One region of the Alteromonas sp. RKMC-009 genome, then DNA from elsewhere that is predicted to be linked to it. Evidence: predicted binding sites of a transcription regulator. Region 1 holds the regulator's gene; each other region holds the start of a gene.
What was found. Region 1 encodes FliA, which starts transcription of late flagellar genes. Its sites were predicted from a motif close to CTAAAGNTNNNNNNNNNNNNGCCGATA; they were not measured.

Region 1 (4,266 bases):
TCAGGTGGCTATGATCACTATCGATACCTACCGTATTGCCGCTTATGAACAGCTGGCAACGTATGGCAAAATTATTGGCTGTACCACAAGGAAGGCGCAAAGCAGTGAAGAATTAGCCGAACTTCTCTTCCAGTTACGCCATAAGCGTCTAATATTAATAGACACGGCTGGTTTCAGTCAGCGCGACAGTCGTTTAATTAAGCAACTTGGTCAATTTAATCACGGACAAATGCAACCTGTCCGTAAATACCTGGTTGCGCAGGCAAATACCCAATATCCTGCATTGCAACGCATCATTGAAGCGTATAATTCCGTTAAGCTTGACGGATGTATCTTCACGAAAGTTGATGAATGCTACAGTTTGGGTGAGGTTTTAAGTGTTGCTGTTGAACAGCAATTGCCAGTTAGTTATGTGACCGACGGGCAGCAGGTACCTGAAGATATTAAAGTTGCTGATGCAAAATCTCTCGTATCTGCCGCTGCAAAGCTTTATAAAAAGTACGGTTTGAATCATACTAAGCGTAATCATGAAGTTAATTCAGTTCAGGCAGTATGATCGAAGATCAAGCGAGTAGCTTACGAAAGATGAATCAATCACGCCTCATAAAGGTTATTGCCGTTACCGGCGGCAAAGGTGGTGTTGGTAAAACCAACATTACATTAAACACGGCGATTGCTATGGCCAAGCAAGGTAAGCGGGTCATGGTACTCGATGCCGACTTAGGATTAGCGAACGTTGACGTCATGCTGGGTTTGCGTGTTGAGAAGAACCTTTCTCACGTATTATCCGGTGAATGCACACTTGATGATGTTCTGGTAACCGGACCTCACGGTATTAAAATAGCTCCGGCGACTTCAGGTACTCAGGCAATGACCGAGTTATCGCCTACAGAACATGCCGGATTAATCCGTGCTTTCAGTGAGTTACGGTCGCAGATTGACGTGCTGATTGTAGATACCGCTGCCGGTATTTCCGATATGGTACTGAGTTTCTCCCGTGCCTCGCAGGACATCATGGTAGTGGTTTGTGACGAACCGACTTCTCTGACCGATGCCTATGCACTGATTAAAATATTGAACCGTGAACACGGTGTGTTCCGCTTCAAAATTGTGGCAAACATGGTTCGGGACATTCGTGAAGGGCAGGAATTATTCAGTAAATTATCAAAAGTGACAGGCAGATTCCTGGATGTGGCACTAGAATTGGTGGCAACTGTACCTTTCGACGAAAATATTCGTCGGGCAGTCAGAAAGCAAACCGCTATTGTGGATGCATTTCCCGGTTCTCCTGCGGCCGTCGCGATTAGTCAGTTAGCCACCAAAGCGCTTAACTGGCCGGTACCGGCTCAGCCGGGTGGTCACCTGGAATTTTTCATTGAACAACTGGTGACGAAGCAAGCAGTAGGAAGCCAACGTTGAATAGTAAAGCGGCAGCTTACCAGCAGCAGACCGACAAGTCGCAGCTGGTCGAGCGCCATGCATCCCTTGTAAAACGTATTGCCCATCACCTGATGGCGCGTTTGCCTGCCAGTGTGCTGGTGGATGACCTGATTCAGGCAGGGATGATCGGATTGCTGGAAGCAGCCAGAAATTTCGACGGCTCGAAAGGGGCCAGTTTCGAAACCTTCGCAGGTATCCGTATTCGTGGTGCTATGCTGGATGAAATCCGTAAGGGCGACTGGACACCCCGTTCAGTGCATAAAAATAGCCGTGCTATTACGGAAGCCATAACACAAGTTGAAAGAGAAACTGGCAGAGACGCGCGTGATACAGAAATTGCTGCTAAGCTAAATGTCAGTATTAATGATTATCATCAAATGCTTAACGAGGTGAATGCCGGTAAACTTGTCGGTATTGAAGACCTGGGTGTATCAGAAGATGTAATCAGCACAGAACAGAATAAAGGTAATGATTCACCCCTCGAAGATTTAATGCAGGGGGCGTTTCAAAAGGCGTTGGCACATGCCATCACAACATTACCTGAACGGGAAGCAATTGTACTGTCCCTGTACTATGATGAAGAACTGAATTTACGTGAAATCGGTGAAGTTCTTGAAGTCAGTGAGTCAAGGGTCAGCCAGATTCATAGCCAGGCCATGTTAAAACTAAAAGCCCGAATGCAATCATGGCAGGCAGAAGAATAAAACATACTAATATTAATAACGATTGATAATCCTCACCGGAGGCTATTTTGGACAAGAGTATGAAAATTCTTGTAGTAGACGACTTCTCTACTATGAGACGAATCATAAAGAACCTGCTTAAAGATCTTGGATTTTCCAATATTCAGGAAGCTGACGATGGAAGTACGGCCCTCCCCATGCTCCAGCAAGGCGACTTTGAATTTGTCGTGACCGACTGGAACATGCCAGGTATGCAGGGTATCGACCTGTTACGCGCTATACGTGCTGACGACAAACTCAAGCATTTGCCAGTATTGATGGTGACAGCTGAAGCGAAAAAAGAGCAAATCGTTGCTGCAGCACAGGCAGGTGTAAACGGATATGTTGTGAAGCCTTTCACAGCCGCTACACTTAAGGAAAAACTCGACAAGATTTTTGAGCGTTTAGGTTGATCCAGCCGCTCCCGCCAGAGAAGAGGATTACTGGATGTCTCCTACTAAAAAAGTCCCTATTTCGCTCGAAGAAGCAAAACAACTGGTAGCATATCTTGAGCAGGGTGATGATGAATCCGCCAACGCCCTGCTTGAGGCCGTATCTGCCAAAGAGTCTGTCGAACTTTTTGCTGAAGTTGGCAAACTTACCCGTCAACTTCATGACGCCCTCAACACCTTCCAGTTAGACGAGCGTATTGCTGGTCTGGCTAATGATGATATTCCTGATGCGCAAACGCGTCTCACCTACGTAATTGAAGAAACTGAAAAAGCGGCTAATACTACAATGGACGCTGTTGAGTCCTGTATGCCAATTGCTGAATCTTTATCAGACCGGATCACAACCCTTGAGCCTGAATGGCAAAAGCTTATGACCCGTCAGATTGAGCTCGGTGAATTCAAGAGTTTATGTATGGATATCGACGCCCTGTTTAAGGACATGTCGAAAGATTCTTCTAAACTTAACAGCCTTTTGACCGAAGTATTAATGGCACAGGGTTATCAGGATTTGACAGGCCAGGTTATTCGCAGAGTGATTGACCTGGTGAAAGAAGTCGAAGACAGCCTTGTGAACATGCTGACCGTGTTCGGTGAACGGGATGCACCTGTTAAAGCACAGAGCACCACGAACAAGCCGGACGCTGTTGAAGCGGAAGGGCCAATCATGAACGCTGAGAAGCGGGATGACGTAGTACAAGGCCAGGATGACGTGGATGATCTCCTGTCGAGCCTTGGTTTTTAGGGGAGCGAATGAATGTCGTTTGATGTTGATGAGGATATATTACAGGACTTTCTGGTCGAAGCCGGAGAAATCCTGGAACAATTACAGGAACAGTTAGTTGACCTGGAGAATAATCCGGAAGACGCTGACCTCCTCAACGCGATTTTCCGTGGATATCACACGGTAAAAGGTGGCGCAGGTTTCTTATCTCTGACTGAACTGGTTGAGATTTGTCACGGCGCAGAAAACGTCTTTGACGTAATGCGTAATGGCCAGCGTACACTGACGCCGGAATTAATGGATGTCATTCTGCAAGCGACAGACGTCGTAGTGGAAATGTTTGAGCGGGTAAAAGCCCGTGAGCCACTCGAAGCCGCTGATTCAAATCTTGTTGATGTTCTGCATAAGTTGAGCAAGCCAGAAGCCCCCGGCGAAAATATTTTTGGCGGGGAAACGGCAGCACCGGCAGAAGAAGTGCCGGTAGCAGAAGAACCTGAGCTGATAGTTGAAGAGGTACCGGTTGCACCGGAAGCCGCCGCTGTTGCAGAGCCTGCCGGTGATAACAGCATTGAAGATATCAGCGAAGATGAATTTGAAGCATTACTGGACCAGCTGCATGGTTCCGGTGCGCCCGGCAGACCGTCGGCAGATGCACCTGCAAAGCCAGCTGCACCTGCGCCCGCTCCGGCAGCAGCCGCTGGCGGAGATGGCGAAGATATCACCGATGATGAATTTGAGGCTCTGTTAGACGAGCTTCACGGTAAAGGACAGTTTGGTGGCGATGCCGCACCTGCCGCTACACCGGCGGCCGCAGCACCGGCAGCGGAACAGGCTGCAGCCGGTTCTGACGGTGACGAAATCACCGATGACGAATTTGAAGCTTTGCTTGACCAGTTACACGGTAAAGGTCAGGGACCCGGCATTGCCGGTG
Region 2 (4,266 bases), 1.6 Mb from region 1:
GCTACAGCAAAAGTGTGGATTTTATTCAGAAATATATTTTCCCGGGCGGGTTTCTGCCCTCGCAGCTGGTTATCAACGACTACCTCAAACGTTTCAGTGATTTATCTGTAAGAGATTTACAGGATATCGGGCTGGATTATGCCAGGACGCTGGATGACTGGTACAAAGCTTTCATCAATGCCAAAGAGCCGCTGATGCAGGATGGTTATGACGAGCGCTTCATGCGCATGTGGACTTACTATCTTAAATATTGCGAAGGCGGATTTCTGGAACGGACTATCTCCACAGTTCAGCTGGTCCTGTCAAAACCTCACTTCAGAGACACAATACAACGGGGAGCGTAGCGCTTCAGCGCTGCGCCCTTCTCCCGCCCTGCTATTCTTCCAGTACCGAAATAGGTTCAGACAATAACGGTTTGCCCTGATTGATGTTAATTTCTACCCGGCGGTTGCGGGCACGGTCGTCAGCAGTGGCTGCGTTTTCAACCAGAGGTTTGGTGTCAGCCAGACCGGTCACGGACATGCGTGACTCATCAAATCCCGGCGCTTTGCGGATCTCTTCCGCCACGGCCACAGCGCGTTGTGCTGACAAATCCCAGTTAGAGCGGTACAACTCATTGGCAATATGCTGGCCGTCACTGTGTCCTGATATTTCTATTTCACCGGGCATTTCTGCGAGTAAAGTGCCAATTTTTCTCAACACGGGCTTAAACTGAGGCTGCAAAAATGCCGAACCTGCGGAAAATGAACCGTTTTCTCTGATCCGGATTGTCAGTTGCTGACCCAAAGACTCCATTTCAATAGAGCCGTCCGCCACTTCTTTTTGCAGTTGTTCAGCCACCTTCTTCATCATTTCGTTGTCCTGCTCTTTGTCAGAGCTTTGTGATGATGAAGCCGCAGAGTCTGATGCAGTTTGCTGAGCCTGACCACCACGCTGGGACCCGCGCTGTGTTTGCCGGCCACCGGATGAGTCCTCATCGCCTGCCTGAAACTCCAGCGTTGGCTGAGTCATATCGATGGTTTGCTGCTGAATGGTTTCAATAGGCGTCGGATCCGGACGGCCCGGGCGAAACTCCATCGCGATAACACTGGTTCCTTTGGGAATGTCTTTAACTTCAATTTTATTCTGCACGCCGAAGGCAAACTTCATAGAGCCGGCGATTTGCTTAAATTTCAGTACATCCATTTCCGAGAAAGACAGCAGCAGAACGAAGAAGCACATCAACAGTGACATCAGGTCAGCGAACGTCCCCATCCACGCCGGCAGGCCGGGAGGGGGACATTTAGGGCATTCATCTGACATAGCAGATTACTCCTCGTCCCCGCCGCCACGTTTGCCGGCAGCGATGTAGTTTTTCAAAATTCCCTCAATGACTTTCGGGTTCTGACCGTCAGCAATACCGACGATACCGTCAAGGACCAGAGACTGATTAAGTTTCTCTTCCTCTTTACGGTTTTCCAGTTTAGCGGCAATCGGCAAACAGATAACGTTTGCCAGGAAGGCACCGTAAAGCGTTGTTAAAAGTGCTACCGCCATGGCAGGACCGATTGATTTTGGGTCATCCATGTTTGATAGCATGGCAACCAGACCAACCAGTGTACCGATCATCCCCATCGCCGGCGCAACATCGGCCAGACCTTTAAAAATAGAACCACCGAACTCATGGCGCTCAGTGGTCATCTGAATATCTTTTTTCAGCGTTTCTCTGACCACTTCAATGTCGTGGCCATCTACCAGCATATCTACGCCCTTTTGCATAAAGGCATTATCGATTTCGGCTTCTTCCAGTGCGAGAAACCCGCCTTTACGGGCCGCATCTGCCATTTCAACGATTTTTTCAATCAGCACTTCCGGCGGATCGATTTTGAACATGAATGCTTTGCCGGCCACTTTACCGGCACCGAAAAACTGACCCAGCGTAAACTGAGACATCACTACGAAGATAGAACCACAGAATACAATGAGCACTGAGGCAACATCGACGAACATGCCCAAATCCCCACCCAGGATCATGGCCATGACAATAAAGCCGATACCACCTAACATGCCTATGACGGTTGCTAAATCCACTTATTGCTCCTCAAAAAACTCTCTTATCGCGATGCCATTAACTCTATCGGCCGGTATTATGAATTCTATAATCAAAATACAAGATTACCAGATGAATGCTGATTATTAGGTATCGTCAATAAAACCAGAGAGATACCCGCCGTTTGACCACACAGGAACAGGACAAACCAATTGACCCCGCGTGCCTGCCCGGTTAATGTGCGCGATTATCATTAAAACTGCACCGGATATCCGACGTGACCACAGAAAAAACGCCATCTGCGCCCTCTTTTGAAGCATCACTGGCAGAACTTGAAGCCATCGTGACGGAAATGGAATCGGGAGAATTGCCGCTGAATGAAGCTTTAGAAAAATTCGAACGTGGCGTAAAATTATCCCGTCTGAGTCAACAGGCTCTCGCGCAGGCAGAACAGAAAGTCAAAATATTGCTCGCTGAGCAAGGTGAACAAACGCTGGTTGATTTCACCCCTTCTGAAGACTGATAAAATCTGGCGGAGAGACCGCTCCGCTCCACCTTGTTATACAGGTAATTCATGACAAATATTGACAGCTTACGTCAGAAGATTAAGCACGACACTGACGAAAGCTTGCTGCGCCTCGTTGCCGCACTTCCTGATCACGCACCACAACTTCGCGCAGCCATGGAATATGCGCTCCTTGCCGGTGGCAAACGTATGCGTCCGTTACTGGTACATATCATCGGTAACACACTGGATATTCCCGGTCAGGATCAGGCCGCAGTGAGCATGGCGATAGAATGCATTCATGCTTATTCTCTGGCTCATGACGACCTGCCGGCAATGGACGATGACGATCTTCGCCGCGGAAAGCCCACCTGTCACATTCAGTTTGATGAGGCGACGGCTATCCTTGCCGGAGATGCCTTGCAAACCCTGGCGTTCAGTATTCTTGCTGATGCTCCCATGAGCGACTTCGCCAATGGTCAGCGCGCAAAACTGGTCAGTATTCTTGCCAGAGCCTCTGGATACGCCGGCATGTGCGGTGGCCAGGCGATAGACCTTGCAGCTACCGGTTCCACGATAGACATTGCGTCCCTTACCCGCCTGCATCGCCTTAAAACCGGCGCATTGCTGCAGGCCTGCGCGGAAATGATTACGGTACTTTGCAGTGATCTTAAACCGGAGCACCGGGAAGCACTGACGGGTTACGCGGGAGACATGGGACTGGCCTTTCAAATTCAGGATGACATTCTGGATGTGGAAGGTGATGCCGAAGTCACCGGCAAACCGCAGGGTTCCGATATTGAACTTGGCAAAAATACGTTTCCGGCATTACTGGGAATGGCACAGGCGAAGGCTGAATTAAACCGTCTTCATGCCAGTGCCCTTCAAGCTTTAGACAGTTTGCCCTACAATACCGGATTGCTGTCTGAGTTTACGGACCTGATGGTAAAACGGACATACTGATTTATGCTAAACAACATAATGAAACGATAACAATGAGTTTAGAATTAACGCACTATCCTGTTCTGGCACAGGCACTGACGCCGGATGAACTCAGAAAGCTGCCACAGGAAAAACTCCGTGAACTGGCTGATGAGTTGCGACAGTTTTTACTGGCTTCAGTTAGTCAGACCAGTGGCCATTTTGCTTCCGGCCTTGGCACAGTAGAACTGACCGTGGCTTTACACTATGTGTATAACACCCCATTCGACCGTTTATTGTGGGATGTTGGCCATCAGGCTTACCCGCATAAAATTTTGACCGGCCGTGCCGGCCGCATGTCGACGATCCGACAAAAAAATGGTCTGCACCCGTTCCCGTGGCCCCCGGAAAGTGAGTACGACACCTTTGCTGTCGGTCACTCGTCTACATCCATCAGCGCCGCACTGGGTATGGCTGTCGCAGCAGATAAAGAAGGCAAAGACCGTAAAGTGGTTGCTGTTATCGGCGACGGTGCGATGACAGCAGGTATGGCGTTTGAAGCGTTGAACCATGCCGGGGACATAAACAAAGACCTGGTGGTGGTACTTAACGACAATGAGATGTCTATCTCGGAAAATGTCGGTGCACTGAACAGTCACCTGGCCCGTCTGCTTACCGGTAACTTTTTCAATAAAATCCGCGATGGCGGTAAAAAGCTGCTGAGTAATGTTCCGCCGATTAAAGAGTTTGCCAGCCGTGCAGAAGAGCACATCAAAGGCATGGTAGTGCCGGGCACTATTTTTGAAGAGCT
Region 3 (4,266 bases), 890 kb from region 1:
AATTACTTTTTACCGGTTCCTGACGGCAGGGCTGGTGGTATTTTTTATTCTTAAAATACGTCGCAGCCTGCCTGTCGCTGCATCGCTGACCCGTAATGGCTGGTTGCTGGCGGCTCTCGCTACGGTGATGCTGGTAACCAATTATGTCACCAACGTTATGGGATTAAATTACCTCAGTGCGTCCAGTGCCCAGGTTCTCATGCAAATCGCGCCATTTGTGCTGATGACCGGCGGGGTGTTGTTGTATAAAGAGTCGTTTACCAAAGTGCAGTTTGCCGGTGCGGGACTTCTGATCCTCGGGTTGGGATTGTTTTTCAATCAGCGGTTGCCTCAAATATTTGCCTCAGAAACAGAAAGCATTGCCGGCCTGTTCATCATCGCCGGTTCAGCTGTCGCATGGGCTATTTATGCACTGGCGCAAAAACCATTGTTACGCACTTTATCAGCAAGACAACTCACACTCATTATGTATGCCGCAGGTGGCCTGTTACTTATTCCGCTGAGTACCCCGACAGAGCTGATGTCCATGGACGGTCTGCAAATGGCTGCACTGGTGTTTTGCTGCCTGAATACACTGGTTGCCTATGGAGCTTTCACCGAGGCGATGCGTGTCTGGTATGCGTCTAAGGTATCCGCCGTGCTGGCAGTACAACCGGTCTTTACTTTTATCAGTATGACGTTAGCTGAGAAAATTATGCCTGATACCTTTCACCAGCCGGAACTGGACACGGTTGCATATGGCGGGGCATTACTGGTGGTCACCGGCTCGATGATGGCCGCGCTGGGAAAGAAAAAGCCTGTCAAAGTGTTATCAGGCAGCCTTTCCGGTAAGCCCTGATAATTCTGCTCTCAGTTCCTCAAACTTTTGCAGGAACTGAGGCTTCATGAACATACCATCCAGCAGTTTCAGTAACCGCTTGCTGTCTGTTAATAAAGCCGGCTGCTCTTTAGTATCGGTGTTCAGCAGTTTAATCACGCATTGCAGCAGGTTGAGGGCAACCCCGGTATTCACCGGCGCAAACTGCAGGGCTTTGGTGAAAGACGTGCGTGCCGCTTTAAAATCGCCCTGCTGATAATGTTCAATGCCTTCTTTGTTATGCATAGAGTAAAGCTGTTGTTTTTCAGCAGCCTTTTGCTTGTCGGTATCCAGCATCTGTCTTACAGAATCGTGCACATTACCTGATCGAATTACATTCACCAGAGCGTCTGCTTCATCATATTCGCCGATGGCATACATCACTTTTAAACTGTCCGGCGCATAGGTTTGCGGATAAGACTCGTATTTTTGCTGTATCGCTTCCTGGCCACTGTTCAACGCCCGCTTGGCTTCAATGAGCTTTCCTTCAATACTGTGAAGCCTGGCTGTGAATATTTGTTCATAGATCACGAAATCGAATTCGTCGTTATTACGGCTGAGGTAATCGTCAAATTTACCCCGCTGCACGGCAAGATGAGCTTCCTGCTGATAGCGGTTACGGGTTTTCTTATCTTCAGCGTTTTCCGCTACTTCCAGAATACTGCGAATGTAGCTGCACCAGATATCCGCATGCTCTTTCACCGTTTTTCGGGACAACAACCAGATTGCCTGCGCACTTTCACTGGCCAGCACAAAATCTTTGTGTTGACGGGCGATATGACAGGCAATGTGATGACGCTCTGTGCAGTAAGGGGAAATTTTGATGGCATGACGTATGGTTTCTGCAGCCCGCTCAGTGTCGTTATTGAGTAACTGGCATTCTGCCACCACGTCATAAGCTTCGGCACTGAAACGGTTACGTTGCAGAACACTTTGTGCCATAGAAAGGGCCTTGTCCCGCTCATTCATTTTTAACCAGTTTTTAGCCAGTGCCAGTTGCAACCAGGGCACAGGTCTGTCTGTATCAAAATCGCTCAGTACATTCAGAGCACCGGCGAAATCTTTCTGTTGCCAGCAAATGCCGGTGAGCAGTTGTGCAACCGAACCACGGTAAGGCCGGTTAGTAGCAAGTAACTTTTCCGCCTGCTTTCGGGCAAGGGCAGTATCGCCTTCATGGAGCGCATGATAAACGGGCAGCAGGGCCTGGCGTTTTTTCCAGGCACGTTCAAGACGGGTTTTCAGCTGGTTCTGGGAAAAGGGTTTTATCAGGTAGTCGTCAGGTCCGCGATCAATAGAGCCCAGTACGAAGGGGCGGGTGCTGTCAGCACTGATCAACATCACAATGGCTGAGGGTTTTGCAAGTTTCTGACTACGCAGCTCTTCGATAAATTCAAAACCGTTCTTTTTGTCAGAGCCCAGATGAAGGTCGCTGATGATGATATCAAACTTGCGTTTCCGGCACAGGGATAACGCCTGCTCTGCGGAGGATTTCGTGACAACTTCGGTTGCACCCATAGAATGCAGCAGACCCCGCAAAACCAGCAGAAAAGGGCGCTGATCTTCTATAATCAGTACACGTTTATCTGCGTAATTCATCTACCTGTTACCCTGAAACCAGACTTTAGTATAATGATCGGACCATTACGCCTAAAGTTCAAGTATGTAAATTTGTACGGATCTGTCTTTAGTTATCCCGGTCAATGCCGATAAGCACAGTATGAGTACACCTGATTTACCCTTTGACTCTGGCCGGCTACCGGCACTGATCCCTGATCGTGAATGGAACGGGGAGCTTGCCCGTGCGGCAGGTAAAGGCGCGCAGTTCTCCCTTTTCCTTGCCATGCATTGTCAGCCCGGTGCTGAGCACTTTTCACTGTTACCCGCAGAGGCAGACGGGGTTACCGGCGATCCTCATTTTCCCGACCGTCTGAATCACTATAAACGGTCACCGCTTAAACCCTCTGATGCAGACTATCTGGCGCTCAATACTACGGCAAAGATGGCGAATTCCGGCTCAGCGGCGGCCTTTTCATTATGGCAGTCTATGCATCCTGATCCGTTAAGTGCCCATGACAATGCCACGCTCATTCCTCCCGAAGTTAAGGAAAATTGCAGTCTGGCAACCCGTATGCGGTTGCAGCATATTTCCCGCACGCCGGAACCAGTAGACGAAACTATGCTGGATGAGGTGATAAGTGGTTCTTCCTCATTGCTGACTGCCTGAAAAACGCTTATTTTTTGTTAGGTCCTGAGCTGATTTGGAAAATCGCAGACGTTCTGGTATATTTCGCGCCGCAATTTGCACTGGTCTTACGCTCCAATCAGCAAAGGTAAATATAAAATGACTCAATATATCGTTTGCGCGATGTACAAATTCGTTGCGCTTGAAAACTACGAAGCTATGCGCCAGCCGCTCCTCGAAAAGATGGAAGAGCAGGGTATCAAAGGCACATTATTGCTTGCCAGCGAAGGCATCAACGGCACAGTTTCCGGTCCCCGGGAAGGGATTGATAATTTACTCGCTTATCTGAACAGCGATCCGCGAATCAACCCTATCTCTTACAAAGAATCCCTGCATGACGAGCAGCCGTTCTACCGCACCAAGGTAAAACTGAAAAAAGAGATTGTGACAATGGGTGTGGAAGGTATTGATCCCCGCCATACGGTGGGTACATACGTGAAACCCAAAGACTGGAACGACCTTATCAGTGATCCTGACGTGCTGGTTATTGATACCCGCAACGATTACGAGATTGAAATCGGTACTTTCAAACATGCCGTCGATCCAAACACAAAGACCTTCCGTGAATTTCCTGACTATGTGAAAGATAACATGGACCCGGAAAAACATAAGAAGGTGGCCATGTTCTGTACCGGCGGTATCCGCTGTGAGAAATCCACGGCTTATCTGAAAGAGCAGGGATTTGACGAGGTTTATCACCTGGAAGGCGGTATTCTGCAATATCTGGAAGATGTACCGGCAGAAGAGTCTTTATGGGAAGGTGACTGTTTTGTATTTGATAACCGTGTTGCGGTGAATCATGATTTACAGAAAAGTCAGTATGATGCCTGCTATGCGTGTCGTTTACCGATTACTGAAGAAGACAAACAGTCTGATAAGTACGAGCCGGGTGTGAGTTGCCCTCATTGTCACGGTACACACAGTGACGACCAGATTGCCCGCTTCCGCGAGCGTGAAAAACAGGTTCAGCTGGCGAAAGCACGCAGCGAAGAGCACGTGGGTTCTGATGCAAGACTGGCAATGGAAAAACGTCGTCAGGAAAAAGCAGAAGAGCAGCGTCAACGTGCGCTGGCAGCAAAACAGGCACAGGTTAAGTAGACAGCCGGGAAGTTGGGTTGTACACTTTGTTCATAAGTCGTAATTAATCAGGACATTAAGTGAGCACCCA

Region 2: pomA (flagellar motor protein PomA) is a predicted target of FliA. The motif match lies at 2,115-2,141, and genes of this name have one in related genera.
Region 3: DS731_RS10625 (VC2046/SO_2500 family protein) is a predicted target of FliA. The motif match lies at 2,539-2,565, and genes of this name have one in related genera.

What each region holds. Positions count from the first base shown of each region.
Region 1 covers NZ_CP031010.1:1,517,241-1,521,506, forward strand. Annotated here, with positions in the region: gene flhF (flagellar biosynthesis protein FlhF) at 1-556, shown strand, start outside; gene DS731_RS06585 (MinD/ParA family protein) at 553-1,419, shown strand; gene DS731_RS06590 (RNA polymerase sigma factor FliA) at 1,416-2,144, shown strand; gene cheY (chemotaxis response regulator CheY) at 2,192-2,575, shown strand; gene DS731_RS06600 (protein phosphatase CheZ) at 2,610-3,356, shown strand; gene DS731_RS06605 (chemotaxis protein CheA) at 3,369-4,266, shown strand, end outside.
Region 2 covers NZ_CP031010.1:3,154,531-3,158,796, forward strand. Annotated here, with positions in the region: gene DS731_RS14010 (SAM-dependent methyltransferase) at 1-344, shown strand, start outside; gene DS731_RS14015 (flagellar motor protein MotB) at 376-1,302, opposite strand; gene pomA (flagellar motor protein PomA) at 1,309-2,070, opposite strand; gene xseB (exodeoxyribonuclease VII small subunit) at 2,307-2,552, shown strand; gene DS731_RS14030 (farnesyl diphosphate synthase) at 2,604-3,497, shown strand; gene dxs (1-deoxy-D-xylulose-5-phosphate synthase) at 3,530-4,266, shown strand, end outside.
Region 3 covers NZ_CP031010.1:2,406,608-2,410,873, forward strand. Annotated here, with positions in the region: gene DS731_RS10615 (DMT family transporter) at 1-838, shown strand, start outside; gene DS731_RS10620 (response regulator) at 812-2,452, opposite strand; gene DS731_RS10625 (VC2046/SO_2500 family protein) at 2,574-3,080, shown strand; gene trhO (oxygen-dependent tRNA uridine(34) hydroxylase TrhO) at 3,198-4,196, shown strand; gene DS731_RS10635 (EF-hand domain-containing protein) at 4,256-4,266, shown strand, end outside.